DNA from 3 places in the Priestia megaterium genome. Region 1 is predicted to be linked to each of the others. Evidence: riboswitches for the same ligand, from Rfam matches in the RefSeq annotation. Region 1 holds a riboswitch; each other region holds the start of a gene.
The links. Region 1 has a riboswitch for S-adenosylmethionine ahead of CEQ83_RS10835 (Na+/H+ antiporter NhaC family protein). Riboswitches for the same ligand answer to the same signal wherever they lie in the genome.

Region 1 (5,484 bases):
TACAAAAGGTTTTATCATCATGTACACTTCCTTTTTTCTAATACTAATAGCGTTTGAAAAATAAAAAGACTCTATCCATGGTAATTATTTTCCACATCAAAAAAGACTCTCTATTTAAGAGAGCCTTTCGTCAATCATATTGTTCATAATCAAATATCTTGTTATACATGTTCTCTGCTTCTTCATACGTTGAATACACAGCATCATCTTCAGCTAACAAATGATAAGACTCATGCAGAAACAACGCTTTTTCACCTTTATTTTCAGGATGTTCAACAATTTCAGCTTGATTAATATTGGCAACGTTTGCCGTATGAGGATTTCGGTAAATAACAAATACTTGATCTCCTACTTGATATTCTTTTTTCTCCACGATCATCATCCTTTTCTTCTTTCTTTACTCGTATGATGTCCGCTTTTACTCATTTTATCCGATAAAAACACGTGGTGAGATCATCAAGAATTTATACGCTTTTACGCTCAATAAACCGAAAAGGAAGCTCAATTTTTTGAGGATCCTTGCTCCTAACTAGTTTAAAAAGCGTTTCGCCCATTTCTTTGAGAGGAAGTTCGATCGTTGTGATTTGTAAATAAGAAGAAAGCGGATGATTATCAAAACCAATAATAGCTAAATCGCCTGGAACTGATATACCCGCTTGTTCGCACTGAGCTTTTATACCAATAGCGACTTGATCGTTTGTTACTAAAAGCGCCTGAGGCCGATTTTTCATCTGCACCAATTTTTTCACCACTTTTTCACCATCTGTCACGTTCAAACAGCCTTGAAACACCCATTCCGGATGATAAGGCTCATTTATTCTTTCTACATATTCTTTGTATGCTTGCTGCCTCTGTTGACTATTTGTACCCGTCATTCTTCCAATACAGTAGCCAATATCCGTATATCCTTTTTCTTTTAAATACATGAGCGCTTTCTTAAAAGCTGCATAATGATCAACGTATACGGAGCGAATAGAACGATTTTGTACGTTTTCGCACACGGCTATCGGCCCGTACTGCTGATAATATTCAATCGTGCTCCAGCTGCCTGCTCTAGAACAAATAATCACTCCATCAACCTGCTTTGTTTTTAGCATATGAAGCGCTTCTTCTTCTTTTTTTACATCATAGTTCGTCTGACAAATAACAAGCTGATACTGCTTTTCTAACGCTTGAGAGGCCACTCCTTCTAAAAGCAGACTGAAATAAGGATGATTAATAAAAGGCAAGACGACAGCAATCATATTTGTTTTCCCTTTTGATAAGTGAACGGCATTAATGTTTTGTTCGTAATTAAGTTCTTGAATTACTTCTTCTACCAGACGGCGCTTTTCTTCTTTTACATACGGATGATGATTTAAAACCCGTGACACGGTCGAAACAGATACACCAGCTTTTTTTGCGATATCTCGGATATTTGTCATGTTTTCACCTTTTTCTCTTGCGCTGAAACGCGTTTCATACTTTATTCTCATTATAAAGTGAAACAGCAATAAGCTAAACCCGTTACAATCATGTTTTTATTCACTTATATAAGGAGGTCATATCATGGGTATTTTATTATTCATTTTATTATGCGGAATTGAAATCGGAGGAGCGGCTTATGCACTTAAACAAAATGAGACACTTTGGAAGGAGCTAGATGAAAAAAAGCCGACTGATTTTTTCAAACAGTAAAAAACCCTTAAAAAGAATGTTCTTTTTAAGGGTTTGATATTACGCAGCTTCTTTAGATGATTTTGATTTTTTATTTAAACGAGGAAAGCCAATTACAATCGCAATGATACCGCAAACCGCTGTTAACATTGGATAGAATGTAAATGGAATAATCTCAATTGGTGAAACTTTAGCAAATCCTGCTGCTAGAAGCATTTGTGCACCGTAAGGGATAAGCCCTTGAACGCTGCATGAAAACAAGTCGAGCAGACTGGCTGATTTACGATTATCAATTGAATACTTATCAGAGATTTCTTTCGCTAACGGACCTGCTGTAATAATTGAAATCGTGTTATTAGCCGTGGCTAAATTAGTTAAACTTACCAATCCAGCGATACTGAATTCTCCGCCTTTTTTTGTTTGAATGCGTCGTGTTAATAAGTTCAATAAGAACTGAATACCGCCGTTATAGCGAATGAGTTCAACCATTCCGCCAATTAAAAGAGATAAAATAATTAATTCCGACATTCCGCCAATACCTTCTGTCACAGTTTTAGCAAGAGAAGAAAGCGTGTAGCTTCCGTCAGCTAATCCAATCAAGCCGGCTAATACAATTCCTCCGGTTAAAATGCTTAATACGTTTGCACCAAATATGGCAGCAACTAGTACGCCGACATAAGGCAAGATTTTAAACCAGCTAAAATCTTTAATTTCTACTGATGACGTATTGCCTAGCGTCATTACAAGTAATAAAACTACCGTAACAATCGCTGCAGGAAGTACGATAAAAAAGTTTACTTTTAATTTATCTGACATATTTGTTTTTTGCGTACGAACTGCTGCAATGGTCGTATCAGAGATTACGGATAAATTATCTCCAAACATTGCACCACCAACAACGGCAGCAATTGCCAATGTAATGGATACATGCGCCTGCTCACTGATTCCTACAGCGATAGGCCCTAATGCAGCAATTGTTCCCATTGACGTTCCCATCGAAATTGAAATGAATGCGCCAATAACAAAGATTCCGACTACCACTAAGCTTTGCGGAAGAACAGACAGAGCTAAGTTTACCGTTGAATCAACAGCTCCCATGCCTTTAGCGACTTGAGAAAAAGCACCTGCTAAAATAAAAATAAGTACCATAATAATGATATCAGGATGCCCTGCTCCTTTAGCAAATCGTTCCACTTTTACATTAAGTGAATCTTTGCGGTTCATAGCCAGCGCCACAATGGCTGCAATGATAATAGCTACTAATACAGGCAGCTTATAAAAATCTCCCGTTATAATTCCTGATCCGACAAACAGGACTAAAAAGACGCCCAGCGGTAACAGCGCCCAGCCGTTTCCTTTTTGTTGTTCCATTCTTAACACCTCTTGTTTACGTAATAAAAAAAGACCTCTTCTTATTGATAAGAAGAGGTCTCTTATTTGTATCATAAGATTACCCTTCTCATCTTCCAAACGAAACATCGTCTGCTGGATTTGGCACCGCACTGCGTACAGCCAGTTGCCGAGACATCGTAGGGCCAGTCCCTCCGTCTCTCTTGATAAGAAGTTTGTAGTTGTTTTAAAAATAGTCTTTCACTACTGTAATCTCTTTTTATTTAATTGTCAAATGCTATTTTAGAAAAATATATAGTGTGAAAATTCTCACATCAATTAGCTACGTCACGTTTTAAAAACGCCACCCATGCTACCCCCATAAAGAAGACAAAGTGTGCAACTAAGATAAAGATTGAAAATGGAATTGTCATTCCGTCAAACATCGTCTTCATTCCGTCCATATACTGCACAAAGTTTGTGTTGGCGAACAGTAAAAATTTCCCCCACCATAGACCAAACTGTGATACTATCCCAGTTACTGCTTTCGCCCCAATACTTACGACAATAGCTAGACTTGAAGCAAGCGCGCTGTTTCTAAATAAAGACGACAGCATAAAAGCAAACGTCATCATCATAAACGTTTCCATATACGCGCTGTCATACGTAAGCGTAATGTTTTTAAGCAGCTGCGCATCTCCTTCTAGACTGGCAAATCCAAAGAACAATGCTCCCCATACAAACGAAAAAAGCAAATAGCTCAGCAAATAATACAAGCTAATTAAAATGAGCGTTATGTACTTGGACGTTAAAATCGTTGAACGTCTAGCAGGGCGAATTAAAAGAAGCTTAATGGTACCCGCTTCAAACTCTTTTGCAACCATTGATCCTCCAACAGCAAGCGCGAAAAATTGAACGAGGATCAGCATGCCTGCACTAAATGACAGGAAATTCAATATGTTGTCTTCCGTTCCTGCGCTGTTTGCTACTTTCTTCATTAAAAGAGCCATACAAAGAGTTAAGATGCCGATTGTAATAAACGTGACTTTTGTACTTCTTTTGTAAAACCATTTCATATGTTCATTTTGAATTAACTTAAGCATGGTGCTCTCCCTCCGTAACGGACATAAACGAATCTTCAAGCGTCTCATAAACAGGAGTGATTCGGTAGACTAAAATATCGCTGTCCACTAATTTTCTATTCACAGCTGGAATTTGTTCTTTCATAATCACTACATCAATACTATCGGATTTTATTGTTACTTGGAATTCTTGAGATAAAAGATCCGCTGCTTGTTGCACGTCAGATACTTCAAATTCTACATACATCCCTTGATCTTGACGATTTGGAGATAGATCTTGAACAGCTTTTAACTCGCCGTTTTGAATAATACCAACGCGGTCACATAATGCTTCCACTTCTTTTAATAAGTGGCTCGCGATTAAAATTGAAATACCTTCTTCCCTGCAGAGGGTTTGTAAATATGTACGAAATTCTCTCATTCCCGCTGGGTCTAGACCATTTGTTGGTTCGTCTAGTAAAAGCAATGCAGGCCTATGTAAAATAGCTTGAGCTACTCCTAAACGCTGTCTCATCCCAAGGGAATACGTCTTCACTTTTGCATGAATGCTGTTTTCAAGCTTTACTAGCGCAATCACTTCATCCAAGCGTTCTGCTGTGATCCCTTCATGCATATTCGCAAAGTGTTTTAAATTTTGATAGCCCGTCAGATAATCATAAAACTCAGGATTTTCAATAATCGCTCCAATTGATTTCATAGCTGATGTAAACTGTTCTTTTAAAGGAAACCCATTGACGGTAATTGTTCCCTTTGTTTCTTTAATGAGTCCTACGACGGTACGAATGAGCGTTGTTTTTCCAGATCCGTTCGGACCAAGCAATCCGAAAATCTCACCGCGCTCAACCGATAAGGATACATCATGCAAAATGGTTTTCTTCCCAATTACTTTACTGACATGATCTACTTGTAGCACTGTTTCTGTCATCATGTACATCCTTTCTTTAATTAGCAATACGCCTTCTATTGTTTCTCTTTTTTAACTATTTGTCTACTATAACCTTATTTTTGGAAAAGTAGCCCATTCAAATCATTCGTATTATCCGCTTACATTTGATAAAATAAAACAAATCTTAGTTAGAGGAGGACTTCTACATAATGAACTTAACCGTATACCTTGCCGGGCAAATTCACGATAACTGGCGAGACGAAATTAAAAACCAAGCGGAACAATTAAACCTTCCCCTTACCTTTGTCGGTCCCATGACAGACCATGACCGCTCCGACAACATTGGAGAAGAAATTTTAGGAAAACAGCCTAACGCTGTCTTAAAAGATGAAGCTGCTTCTCAAATTAATAATTTACGCACGCAGGTGCTCCTTAAAAAATCTGATGTGGTCATTGCTTTATTTGGTGAAAAATACAAACAGTGGAACAGCGCAATGGATGCGGCGACAGCCATCGCATTAGATAAACCGC
Region 2 (5,484 bases), 1.2 Mb from region 1:
TGCTAGTAAATGTGTGTATTCATAGGCCACATCAAATGTACTTAGCGATAATCCAATAAATAAGAAATCAATTAATACAAAAATAATAAATAATACTTTATGAGTGCCCATTGCTCCAATCGTCATAAAAACGCTGAAAATTAAGTAGCCGACAAAAGCAAATGCGAGCTGCTTCGGATCCGCTTCTTTTGCGAGCGCTTCCCCAAATGCGCCAAGCTGAATAAGCCATGTCATAGCTACACCTAGCCAAAATAAACCGAAGGCACCAAAAGCAGTTGCGCCGAAGGTATTATTATGTTTGAAATCTTGCATAGACGCAATTAGCTGTCCTATCCCGCCTAAAAAAATTGCCCATGGCAATACCAATGAAACACCATCGGTTACCCCAAGCTTTTGAAACGATGCAACAAGTGTCACCATGGCAAGTCCGAATAGGCCTAGCGCTGATGGATCCGCTGTTACAATTTTAACGTGCTGCGTGCTGTTGTTACTCATGTTGTACCTCCCTGATTTTAAAAACACCTTTAAAAAGATACAAAAATCTACGGGAAGTGTCAATGGATATTTTTGGCCTTTAAAAAACCTATAAGACCAAGCAGTGTAGCGTTTACAGTGCTTGGTCTTTACTTTCTTGTTATTAAACGTTTTGTAATAAATTTTGTCTTGTTTGTTTTGCAGACTCAACCATCACTTTTACAGCTTCAACCGTCTCGCTGATTCCTCTTGTTTTAAGGCCGCAGTCGGGATTAATCCAAAACAGTGCAGGGTCAAGCACCTTCAGAGCTCGGTCAATGTTTCGTGTCAGCTCTTCAAGCTTCGGTACGCGCGGACTGTGGATATCATATACGCCAAGTCCAATTCCCTGGTTATACGTATGTTTTTCAAACGCATAAATTAATTCACCGTGGCTTTTGGACGTTTCAATGGAAATCACGTCGGCATCAAGCGCTTTGATCGCATCAATAATCTCTTCGAACTCTGAATAGCACATATGCGTGTGAATTTGCGTCTCGTTTTGCACCGATACCGTGGCTAGTTTGAACGCATACACCGCCGCGTTCAAGTAGCTTTCCCAGTTTTCTCGTTTTAACGGCAGTCCTTCACGCAGCGCCGGTTCATCTACTTGAATCATTGAGATGCCCTGACTTTCAAGTGCTTCCACTTCTTTTCTAAGAGCAAGCGCAATTTGATTGGCCACGTCGTAGCGTGAGATATCATCACGTACAAACGACCAGTTTAAAATTGTAATTGGCCCCGTCAGCATTCCTTTAACAGGCTTATTGGTTAGAGACTGTGCGTAGACCGTTTCTTTGATTGTCATCGCCTGCTCGTACGAGACATCTCCGTAAATAAGCGGCGGCTTCACGCAGCGAGAACCGTATGATTGCACCCAGCCAAACTTCGTAAACTGAAAACCTCCTAATTTTTCACCGAAGTATTCAACCATGTCCGTGCGCTCAAACTCTCCGTGCACAAGGACATCTAAGCCGATGTTTTCTTGAATTTCAATCCATTTTTTGATTTCAGCGTTAATGTACGCTTCATATGCTTCATCGCTTAACTCTCCTTTACGCCACTTCAGACGCTCTTTTCGCACTTCTTTTGTTTGCGGAAAGCTTCCAATTGTTGTCGTTGGAAGAAGCGGCAGTTGAAATGCTTCTTGCTGAACGCGTTGACGTACGTCAAACGGCGCTTGGCGCTCCGCTTTATAGCTGTGCAGCTGCTTCAGCTCTTTTTGAACGTCTTGATGGTTTCGAAAAGATGATCCATTTAATGCTTGAATCGCTTGTTTGCTTACACTTATTTCTTTTTCAATTGCTTCTTTTCCTTGCTGCACCGCTTTTGTTAAAAGCGTGATTTCCTTCAGCTTTTCATCTGCAAAAGACAGCGCGTTTTTTAGAATTGGCTCAATGGTTTTTTCGCTTTTCACCGTGACAGGAACATGTAATAAACTTGATGAAGGCTGCAGAATCAAACGGTCTTTTGATACAGCTTCTTCAATTTCACTGATTGTTAAAAGCTGTTCGTCCAAGTTTTCACGCCAAATGTTTCGTCCGTCAATCACTCCTGCTGCCAGCACTTTATCAGTTGGAAAACCATATTTATTAAGCGCCGTGAGATTTTCGCCTCGGTCATGTACAAAATCCAATCCAATTCCGTGAACAGGAAGAGCAACTACTTCTTTATAGTAATCTACGCTGTCAAAGTACGTCTGCAAAATGACTTTTACATTCGGTGCCGCTTTTTTCAAAGCTTCATAGACTTCTTTATACAGTGCCAGGTCTTCTTTTGATAGCGTTGTAGCTAAAATCGGCTCATCTATTTGTACCCACTCGACCCCTTCTGCCTCCAGCTCCGCTAAGATTGTTGCATAAAGAGGAACAAACTGTTCAACTACTTTTTTAAACTCACTTTTTTTATATCCTTTTGACAGCTTCACAAATGTTACTGGACCTAAAATAACGGGTTTGCCTTTGATATTCAGCTTTTGTTTTGCTTCTTTGTAAAATTGAAGCGGACGATTTTCTACAAGGGCAGGCGTACATTCGTCAAGCTCTGGTACGATATAGTGATAATTTGTGTTAAACCATTTTGTCATCGTAGAGGCTACCGCACCTTTTGTTCCTCGGGCGATGTCAAAATACGTTTCAAGGGATACCGGGCCTCCGTTATATTCAAAGCGCTTTGGCACCAAACCAAACATAGCGGCTGTATCTAACACGTGATCGTATAAGCTAAAATCGCCGACTGGAATTAATTCAATTCCTGCGTCACGCTGTTTTTTCAGATGCCCAAGACGAAGAGCTTCAATTTCCTGAAGAAAGATATCTTTCTCTATCTTTCCTGCCCAAAACTGCTCAAGCGCTTTTTTCCATTCTCGTTTTTCACCAATTCTTGGATAACCTACATTTGAACTTTTTACACTGCTCATTTTTTCCACTCCCTATATATTTTTTTATCGCTAAACTAAAAAATCTCCCTTTTCGAAATGAAAAGAGAGATGATACGCATACTTAACTAAAGTTGAGATAGCCTGTTTTTCTCAACACGTATTCCTCACTCCTCTCTATATCCCGTAGAGCTTAAGTGCATACAACAGGCAGGTCTCCTGACTTAGGTTCATCGCTTCCTATCCCTTCCCATTTCAACATGAAACAGTGGTTAATAAGTTGCTCCCCATTACAGTGGCGGGACCGCGCCGGCTTTTCACCGGTCTTCCCTTTTAAGCTGCGTACATTCGTTACACAGCACCTGATGCATTTCTATGAAATTGTTCATTCAAAACATATTCACATAAAATAAAAAGCCTCTCTATCATGAATAGAGAGGCATAGTATCTATGAAATCCTCTCTTATTTTTCAAAGCTGTACGCTTTGCAGGATGTAGCACCTTTTTAACAAGATTGTTAAATGGTTGCCGGGCTTCACAGGGCCAGTCCCTCCGCCTCTCTCAATAAGAGTTTTAATTGTTTATAATATTTTGAATGTAGAGTCATCTTAACACCTTACATTTATGTTGTCAAAAGAAATTTCAAAAAAATTAGTTTTCAGGAGGCGTTGACGCTAATTTTTGCCTTAATAATTTGTAATCATCTTTTCGATGTGTTTCGATCAAGTCTTTTGCTCCTTGATGATACCCTGAAGAATAGATGTACTCTACCGCCGTTTCGATAAGCATTCTCTTTTCTTCCGCACATTCTCGGTCCATTAGGGGGAACAGTCTACCTAAAAGGTCATTTAAATCTTCCTTAATAAAACGATTAAGTCCTTCTTGCATCTTTTCGTTTGCCATGATAGCTCCTCCATTTGCTGTGTATCTTCTAAGCCTCTATAAACAGGCAGTTCACTGTAAATTTCAAGATAAAGTTAAGCCATTAAACAGTATATCAAGTGAATGTTTTTCTTCAATTACATATGTAATACAAATATATGACAAATACAGAGAATATATCATCATTCACTATCTATTATAACGTTTGACTGAGCCTTCTGCTACAAGGTTTCTTTAAACATTATGCACAATCTTCCAAAAGCCTGCCTGTGAATCACAGGCAGGCTCTCCATTAAACATAACTTTCTATTCTCTTGTTTTTACAAACAACTTCTTCGAGGTCGTCCAAAATCCTTCCAAAGAAGAGGTCCTAAAATGTCGTACCGACTAACAAAAAACTCCGTAAAATTATAATTATTTAAAATTAAAGGCGGCTCAAAATCAAGGGGAGCACCCGCGCCTCCTGACAATACAAAATCAGTGCCTCTTCCAAGCGTAAACGACCCGTTTCTGTTTTTTCTAATAAACTGCTCGTCATACGCATGCACGTGGCTGACTAACACTTTTTTCACGCGGTGTTCTTGAATTAAATCAAAAAATTCTTGACTTTGAGGAGTCGTTACAGGAAACCCTTCAAGGTTTGTCCACCGACCGATATTTGGCTGCGCATGCATGGCTATAACGGTATTACGAGGAGCATCCTCTAGCTGCTGCTCTAAATAATTAAGCTCTCTATCTGTAAATCCATATATTTTATTTTTGGGACTGATGACATTATTTAATGCGATGCACCGGAAGTTAAAGACAGGAATATCGATGACCCAGTGTACTTTTCCGATAGTGGCTCTGAAGTTTTCGAGATTGCTTTCATCAAGGTACAGTTCATCATGATTCCCCACGCATACAAACACAGGAATGTTTGGTGCGATTTTGTCGACAACCTTAACAAAGTGCTCCAAATACTCTTTTTTCCCTGTATAGACGGTGTCTCCCCCATGAATAATAAACAGCGGGTCCAATTCCACCGCCTTTTTTAACACAAGCTCAAATTCACCGCTCATCGTGAAACAATTATCGTTTGGTCCGTCACCTCTGCTGTCGCCCATAAAAACAAAGTTGAATGGATCTCTCGGATTTAATTGTTTAATTCTTTGCTTTAATAACTTTTCAGAACGTTCATGAAGCGTCAAATTCATCAACTAGTTAATCCCCCTATTACTAAATAAATTTAGTTAAAAGTAAACAAGCTTACTTATTTATATGGAAATTTGCTGATGAAGGTCACTATCTTCTTGTAAGCAGAACGCACATTTAAATGCGTTTCTATAGCCTATCTATTCTTTCATTTTGTTAAGCACTGATAAGACAACATAAAAGCTAGAATCTCAGTATCTATTAATAAGAGCTGGAGCATAATCCAAAGACGAACAAAGGCCGACATGAGCTGAACCGCTTGTTGCCCCGCAGTTGATTTCCGTGCAAGGCTTCGCTTTCCGCAGGAGTCTTCGCCTTGCTCTCCAATCAACTGCTAGAAGAAATGAAACAGCTGAAACCTGCGTTCACCACAAAAAACGAACCACTAATCAAAGTGTTTGATTAGTGGTTCGTTTTTCACTTCAGCTAAAATATTTTTATCTCAGCACCTTACATTTAAAACATTTACGACAATTAAACATATTTATTACGCTCAACTGGACTTAAAGAATTTCTTT
Region 3 (5,484 bases), 900 kb from region 1:
CATGTTATACGTTTTAGAAAGAGTATAAATTTCAATTCCCGTCTCTTTTGCACCAGGAGTCTGTAAAAAGCTGATTGGCTTTTTACCATCAAATCCAATGGCTCCGTAGGCAAAGTCGTGTACCACACAAATATCGTGCTTGGCAGCAAACGCCACGGTGTCTTCAAAAAATTCTGCCGTTGCCACTGCACCGGTAGGATTATTCGGATAGTTTAAAAACATGAGCTTTGCCTGTTCTTTAGCACGTTCACCTATCTTTTCGTATACGGGCAGAAAATGATTTTCAGCCGTGAGCGGCATCACTTCCATCTTTGCTTTTGCAAGCTCTACTCCAGACCAGTAATCAGGATATCCAGGATCCGGAACCAGCACCGTATCTCCAGGGTTTAATAAGCACTGCGGGATTTCAACAAGTCCACCCTTCCCGCCAAACAAAATAGCTACTTCTTTTTCAGGATCCACATCAACGCCATATTCTCGTTTATAAAAAGTCGCAACGGCCTCTTTCAAAAACTGGTGCCCCCGAAATGGAGAATATTTATGATGCATAGGATTAGCACTTGCTTTTTGCAGTGTTTCTACAATATGTGAAGGAGTAGGCTGATCAGGATTGCCCTGCCCTAAGTTAATAACGTCGTGCCCTTGGGCCATTACTTTTCCTACCTTGCCTACAAGTGATGCAAAAAATTGTTTTGGTAAACTTTTTAATAGTTCCGATTGCTCAAATTGTTTCATCATCGCACACCTTCTCAAAAAATTCTTGAAATTCTAGTCACAAATAATATATTGTAATACTCAACTTGTAAAGTCATTTTTTTCAACTACTACAAAAAGGACGGATGATAAAGTGAGTGTAAAAATCACGTGTTTGCAGCTTGATATTGCGTTTGGAAACCCAACTAAAAACCGAAAATATATTCAACAAAAAATGACGGAAGCTCTGAAAGAAAACCCTGACATCCTTGTGCTTCCTGAGCTATGGGATACAGCTTATGATTTGACGCGGCTAGACGAAATTGCCGATGATGAAGGACAGCAGGCCAAGCAATTAATCTCTCAATTTGCTAAAACGAACGAAGTAAATATTGTGGCAGGTTCGATCGCGAAAAAAACAGAGCAAGGCGTCACAAATACGATGTATATTTTTGACCGAAAAGGTCGTGAAGTGTCACAATACAGTAAGCTGCACTTATTTAAATTAATGGATGAGCACCTCTATCTAGAAGCAGGAACAGCAAAAAATCTTTTTACACTTGAACAGTCTTTATGCGCAGGAGTTATTTGTTACGATATTCGTTTTCCAGAATGGATTCGCGTGCATACTAGCAGCGGAGCAGAAGTCTTATTTGTTGTTGCTCAGTGGCCGGCTCCAAGACTTGCCCATTGGAAAGCACTGCTCATTAGCCGCGCAATCGAAAATCAATGCTATGTAATCGCGTGTAATCGTGTAGGCCAAGATCCTAATAACACATTTGCCGGACATTCCTTAGTCATAGATCCGTGGGGAGAAATAATCGCTGAAGCTGGCGATAGCGAAGAACTTTTAAGTGCCGACGTTAACCTGGAACTTGTAAAAGAAATTCGTAAACAAATTCCTGTCTTTACAGATCGCCGCACAGAATTTTATTAATTATGTATTGACAGCCGTTTTTTTGCATGATACGATTTTCACCAGATAACATAAAATTTTCAAACAAATCAAAATTGAATAAGTAATCGTACTCTTATCAAGAGTTGGCTGAGGGATTTGGCCCTGTGAAGCCCAGCAACCGACCGTCATTCCATCCTAAGGTGGATCACACCCGTAAAACATGTTTTTACAAAGGCACGGTGCTAATTCCAACAGAAAGTAATTCTTTCTGGCAGATAAGAGGTTTGAACACTACAATCAAGCCTCTTTCCAACGAAAGAGGCTTTTATATTTTCTAAAATTATAAAAGCCTCCATACATTCTTAAACCTATTAACTTAGTAAACAAATCAGTTTAATAAACTATGGAGGGATTCTAATGTCAACAACAAAAACAGAGAAGTATCAGCCTTTAACAGAAATTTCAGCAATCAAACTTGTGAAAAAGCTAGGTCTCTTTGATGCCACAGAAGCACTGACTGCCCGTGAAATCGGTGATGGCAACTTAAATCTCGTCTTTCACATCATAAATGATCAAACGAATAAATCCATTATCGTCAAACAAGCACTTCCCTATGCAAAAGTTGTAGGCGAAAGCTGGCCTCTATCCTTGAACCGTGCCACGATTGAAAGCAATGCGCTCAAGCAATTCGGTGCATTTACCCCTGAACTCGTACCAGCTGTGTATTACCACGATGAAACGCTTGCTGTTACGGTCATGGAAGATCTGTCTCATTTAACGATTTCCCGCGCCGGACTTATTCAAGGAGAAAGTTATCCCCTGCTTTCACAGCATATCGGTTCTTTTCTAGGACATATTGCGTTCAAAACGTCGGATTTTGCCTTAAAGCCTCAGGATAAAAAAGAAGAAGTCGTCAAGTACAGCAATCCGGACTTATGCAATATTACGGAAGATTTAGTTTTTACAGATCCTTTTTTTGATATCGATACAAATGAATTTGAAGAAGCGCTGCGTCCTGATGTAGAAGAATTGTGGAACGATGGAGATGTAAAGTTACAAGCAGCAAAATTAAAATATAAATTTTTAACAAATGCCCAAACGCTAATTCACGGTGATTTACATACAGGAAGCATATTTGCTAGCAGTCAAGAAACGAAAGTGATTGATCCAGAGTTTGCTTTTTACGGTCCGTTTGGATTCGATTTAGGCCAATTTGTTGCAAATTTATTTTTAAATGCTCTTTCTCGAAAAACAGATCGCGAACCGTTATTTGCACACATTACGAACACATGGAACGTATTTAAAGATACCTTTACTGCGCTTTGGCATTCTGAAAACACTGAACCTTTCGCTAAAGATGAGCGCTTGTTACATGAAATTTTAACGCAAACGTGGCAAGATGCTGTTGGATATGCAGGGTGTGAAATCATTCGACGTACGATTGGCTTAGCTCACGTGGCGGACTTAGACGAAATTTCTTCAGAGGAAAGAAAAATTAACGCTAAACGTACTGCGTTAAAAATTGGACGCTATTTACTTCTGCACCAACAAGACGTTTCACCAAATGAATTTGAACATTTACTTCGATAACGAATAATGTACACAATGAAAGGATCGGTATCAGCATGACAAATACACTATCACTTCCGCGCTCAGTGGAATGGAATGAATCATATATTACTTTATTAGATCAGCAGCAGCTTCCTGGCAAAGTTGAATATATTAAGCTGCAAACCATTAAAGACGTATGGGATGCTATCACTACCTTGAAAGTACGCGGAGCCCCTGCAATTGGCATTACGGCGGCTTTTGGTCTTGCTCTTTCTGCGCTTAGCTATGACACGGATTCAGTCAAGGAATTTAACAAAAAGCTAGCTCTAGATCAACAGTATTTAGCTAGTTCACGCCCGACTGCCGTCAATTTATTTTGGGCATTGGACCGCGTAGCGAAAAGCGCTGAATCCGCTTCGTCCGTTAATGAAGCTAAAACAAAAGTTGTTCATGAAGCGATTCAAATTCAAGTAGAAGATGAAGAAACGTGCTACCGAATTGGAGATCATGCCCTTTCTTTATTTAAAAAGAAAGATAAAATCATGACAATATGTAATGCTGGTTCAATTGCTACAGCTTATTATGGAACAGCATTAGCACCTTTTCACTTGTCTAAGCAGCGCGATATTCCGCTTGAAGTATTTGCTTGTGAAACAAGACCCGTTCTTCAAGGTTCTCGCTTAACAGCATGGGAACTTCAGCAGTCGGGAGTAGACGTTACGCTGATTACGGATAATATGGCTGCTCATACCATTAAAACAAAAGGAATTAATGGGATCATTGTAGGTGCTGACCGCATTGCATCAAATGGCGATACGGCTAACAAAATTGGAACGTATGGACTTGCTCTTTTAGCGAAAGCATTCGGTATTCCATTTTACGTAGCAGCGCCGCAGTCCACATTTGATTTATCTATTCAAGACGGAAGCAGCATCCCTATTGAAGAACGTTCACCTAAAGAAGTAACGCACATTGGAGATACGCAAATTGCTCCAGACGGAATCTCTGTGTACAATCCAGCTTTTGATGTGACGCCAAGCGAACTGATTACGGCCATTATTACAGAGCATGGAGTTATCCATTCCCCGTCTTTTGAATCCATTCAAAAAGTTTTGCTGCAATCTGCTCAATAACAAGAGGCTGGGACAAAAGTATTTTAGCCCCACTGCAAAACGAACCACTAATCAACATGTTGATTAGTGGTTCGTTTTTTTGTGATGGTAAATATCGTTTTATCTGTTTCGTTCCCTCTAGCAGTTGATTGGAGGGCAAGGTGAAGACTCCTGCGGGAAAAACGGAAGGGGTGAGACCCCGCAGGAGCGCAAGCGACGAGGAGGCTCAGCGGCCGCCCGCGGAAAGCGAAGTCTTGCACGGAAATCAACTGCGGTGTCACAAGCGGTTCAGTTCATCTATACGAGTTGTTCATCTTTAGATGACATTGATTTTGTTATGTCTCAACCTTTTTTATTAAACAGCGCTTTTTGGCTGCATTTGTAACACAATTGTAACAGTACTCTCTGCTTTTTCTACATATATTATAGGGGATTCTTTTTGAATAAGGAGGAGTAAAAATGAGTGCAGAGCAAAAAACGGATAAAAACAAAGCGTTGAATCGCAAGCAGCAATATCAGCTATTCGATTTATCCAAAGATGAAGAACTAAATTCCCTCCCTTCTCCTCAGCAAATTGACGGTGTTTTTGTGCAGGGAGAAGGCTGGAAATTAGACGGTGAATAGTTATTTTAACTCCAGAGCGCCTTTTGCTACATTTCTTTCAAGCATTAATAGTTTTTCTTTTATATGAGTTTGGGAACCTGCATAACCTGTTAAAGCTCCATTTTTACCAATAACACGGTGACAAGGTAAAATAATAGGCAGTGGATTTCGACGATTCGCTTGTCCCACAGCCCTTACGGCTTTAGAGCGATTAACAGACTCCGCTACATCACTATAAGACCACGTTTGTCCATAAGGTATACCTTTAAGCGTTAACCACACTTCTTTTTGAAAGTCTGTTCCTTTTATATCCAAAGGCACATCAAATGTTAGCGTGCGCCCTTCAGCATAATCCTGAAGCTGCCGCTTCGCTTCTTTCACAAGGTGATAATTCTCGTCATGGACAAGTTTTTTAAGCTGCTCGTTGTGATCATCGCTATCAAACCAAATATGTTGAACCCCTTTTTCCGAGGCTACAATATAAATTTTCAAATCAGAAAATAAGTTCATTTCTCCATAGTACATACTCGCTTATCCTTTCTAATTAGGCTGGAAGAATAACACGAAAAGCCGTTCCTTCTCTTATTTTGCTTTCCACTTCAATTCGCCCTTTATGTTCTTCGATAA

Region 2: it holds a riboswitch for S-adenosylmethionine, as region 1 does, so the genes downstream of both, metE (5-methyltetrahydropteroyltriglutamate--homocysteine S-methyltransferase) here and CEQ83_RS10835 (Na+/H+ antiporter NhaC family protein) in region 1, are expected to answer to the same signal.
Region 3: it holds a riboswitch for S-adenosylmethionine, as region 1 does, so the genes downstream of both, mtnK (S-methyl-5-thioribose kinase) here and CEQ83_RS10835 (Na+/H+ antiporter NhaC family protein) in region 1, are expected to answer to the same signal.

What each region holds. Positions count from the first base shown of each region.
Region 1 covers NZ_CP023317.1:2,154,907-2,160,390, reverse strand. The annotation lists gene splB (spore photoproduct lyase) at 1-18, opposite strand, end outside; gene CEQ83_RS10845 (transcriptional regulator SplA domain-containing protein) at 131-379, opposite strand; gene CEQ83_RS10840 (LacI family DNA-binding transcriptional regulator) at 465-1,424, opposite strand; gene CEQ83_RS27580 (hypothetical protein) at 1,549-1,677, shown strand; gene CEQ83_RS10835 (Na+/H+ antiporter NhaC family protein) at 1,717-3,027, opposite strand; SAM riboswitch class I at 3,113-3,219, opposite strand; gene CEQ83_RS10830 (ABC transporter permease) at 3,321-4,088, opposite strand; gene CEQ83_RS10825 (ABC transporter ATP-binding protein) at 4,081-4,992, opposite strand; gene CEQ83_RS10820 (YtoQ family protein) at 5,163-5,484, shown strand, end outside.
Region 2 covers NZ_CP023317.1:3,370,385-3,375,868, forward strand. The annotation lists gene CEQ83_RS17265 (acetate uptake transporter) at 1-495, opposite strand, end outside; gene metE (5-methyltetrahydropteroyltriglutamate--homocysteine S-methyltransferase) at 638-2,932, opposite strand; cobalamin riboswitch at 3,083-3,271, opposite strand; SAM riboswitch class I at 3,351-3,461, opposite strand; gene CEQ83_RS17275 (hypothetical protein) at 3,542-3,793, opposite strand; gene CEQ83_RS17280 (metallophosphoesterase family protein) at 4,093-4,968, opposite strand; gene CEQ83_RS17285 (sugar porter family MFS transporter) at 5,441-5,484, opposite strand, start outside.
Region 3 covers NZ_CP023317.1:1,255,065-1,260,548, reverse strand. The annotation lists gene CEQ83_RS06315 (pyridoxal phosphate-dependent aminotransferase) at 1-735, opposite strand, end outside; gene CEQ83_RS06310 (carbon-nitrogen family hydrolase) at 848-1,630, shown strand; SAM riboswitch class I at 1,722-1,873, shown strand; gene mtnK (S-methyl-5-thioribose kinase) at 2,009-3,181, shown strand; gene mtnA (S-methyl-5-thioribose-1-phosphate isomerase) at 3,217-4,275, shown strand; gene CEQ83_RS06295 (hypothetical protein) at 4,400-4,639, shown strand; gene CEQ83_RS26955 (hypothetical protein) at 4,714-4,878, shown strand; gene CEQ83_RS06290 (methylated-DNA--[protein]-cysteine S-methyltransferase) at 4,879-5,382, opposite strand; gene CEQ83_RS06285 (PAS domain S-box protein) at 5,402-5,484, opposite strand, start outside.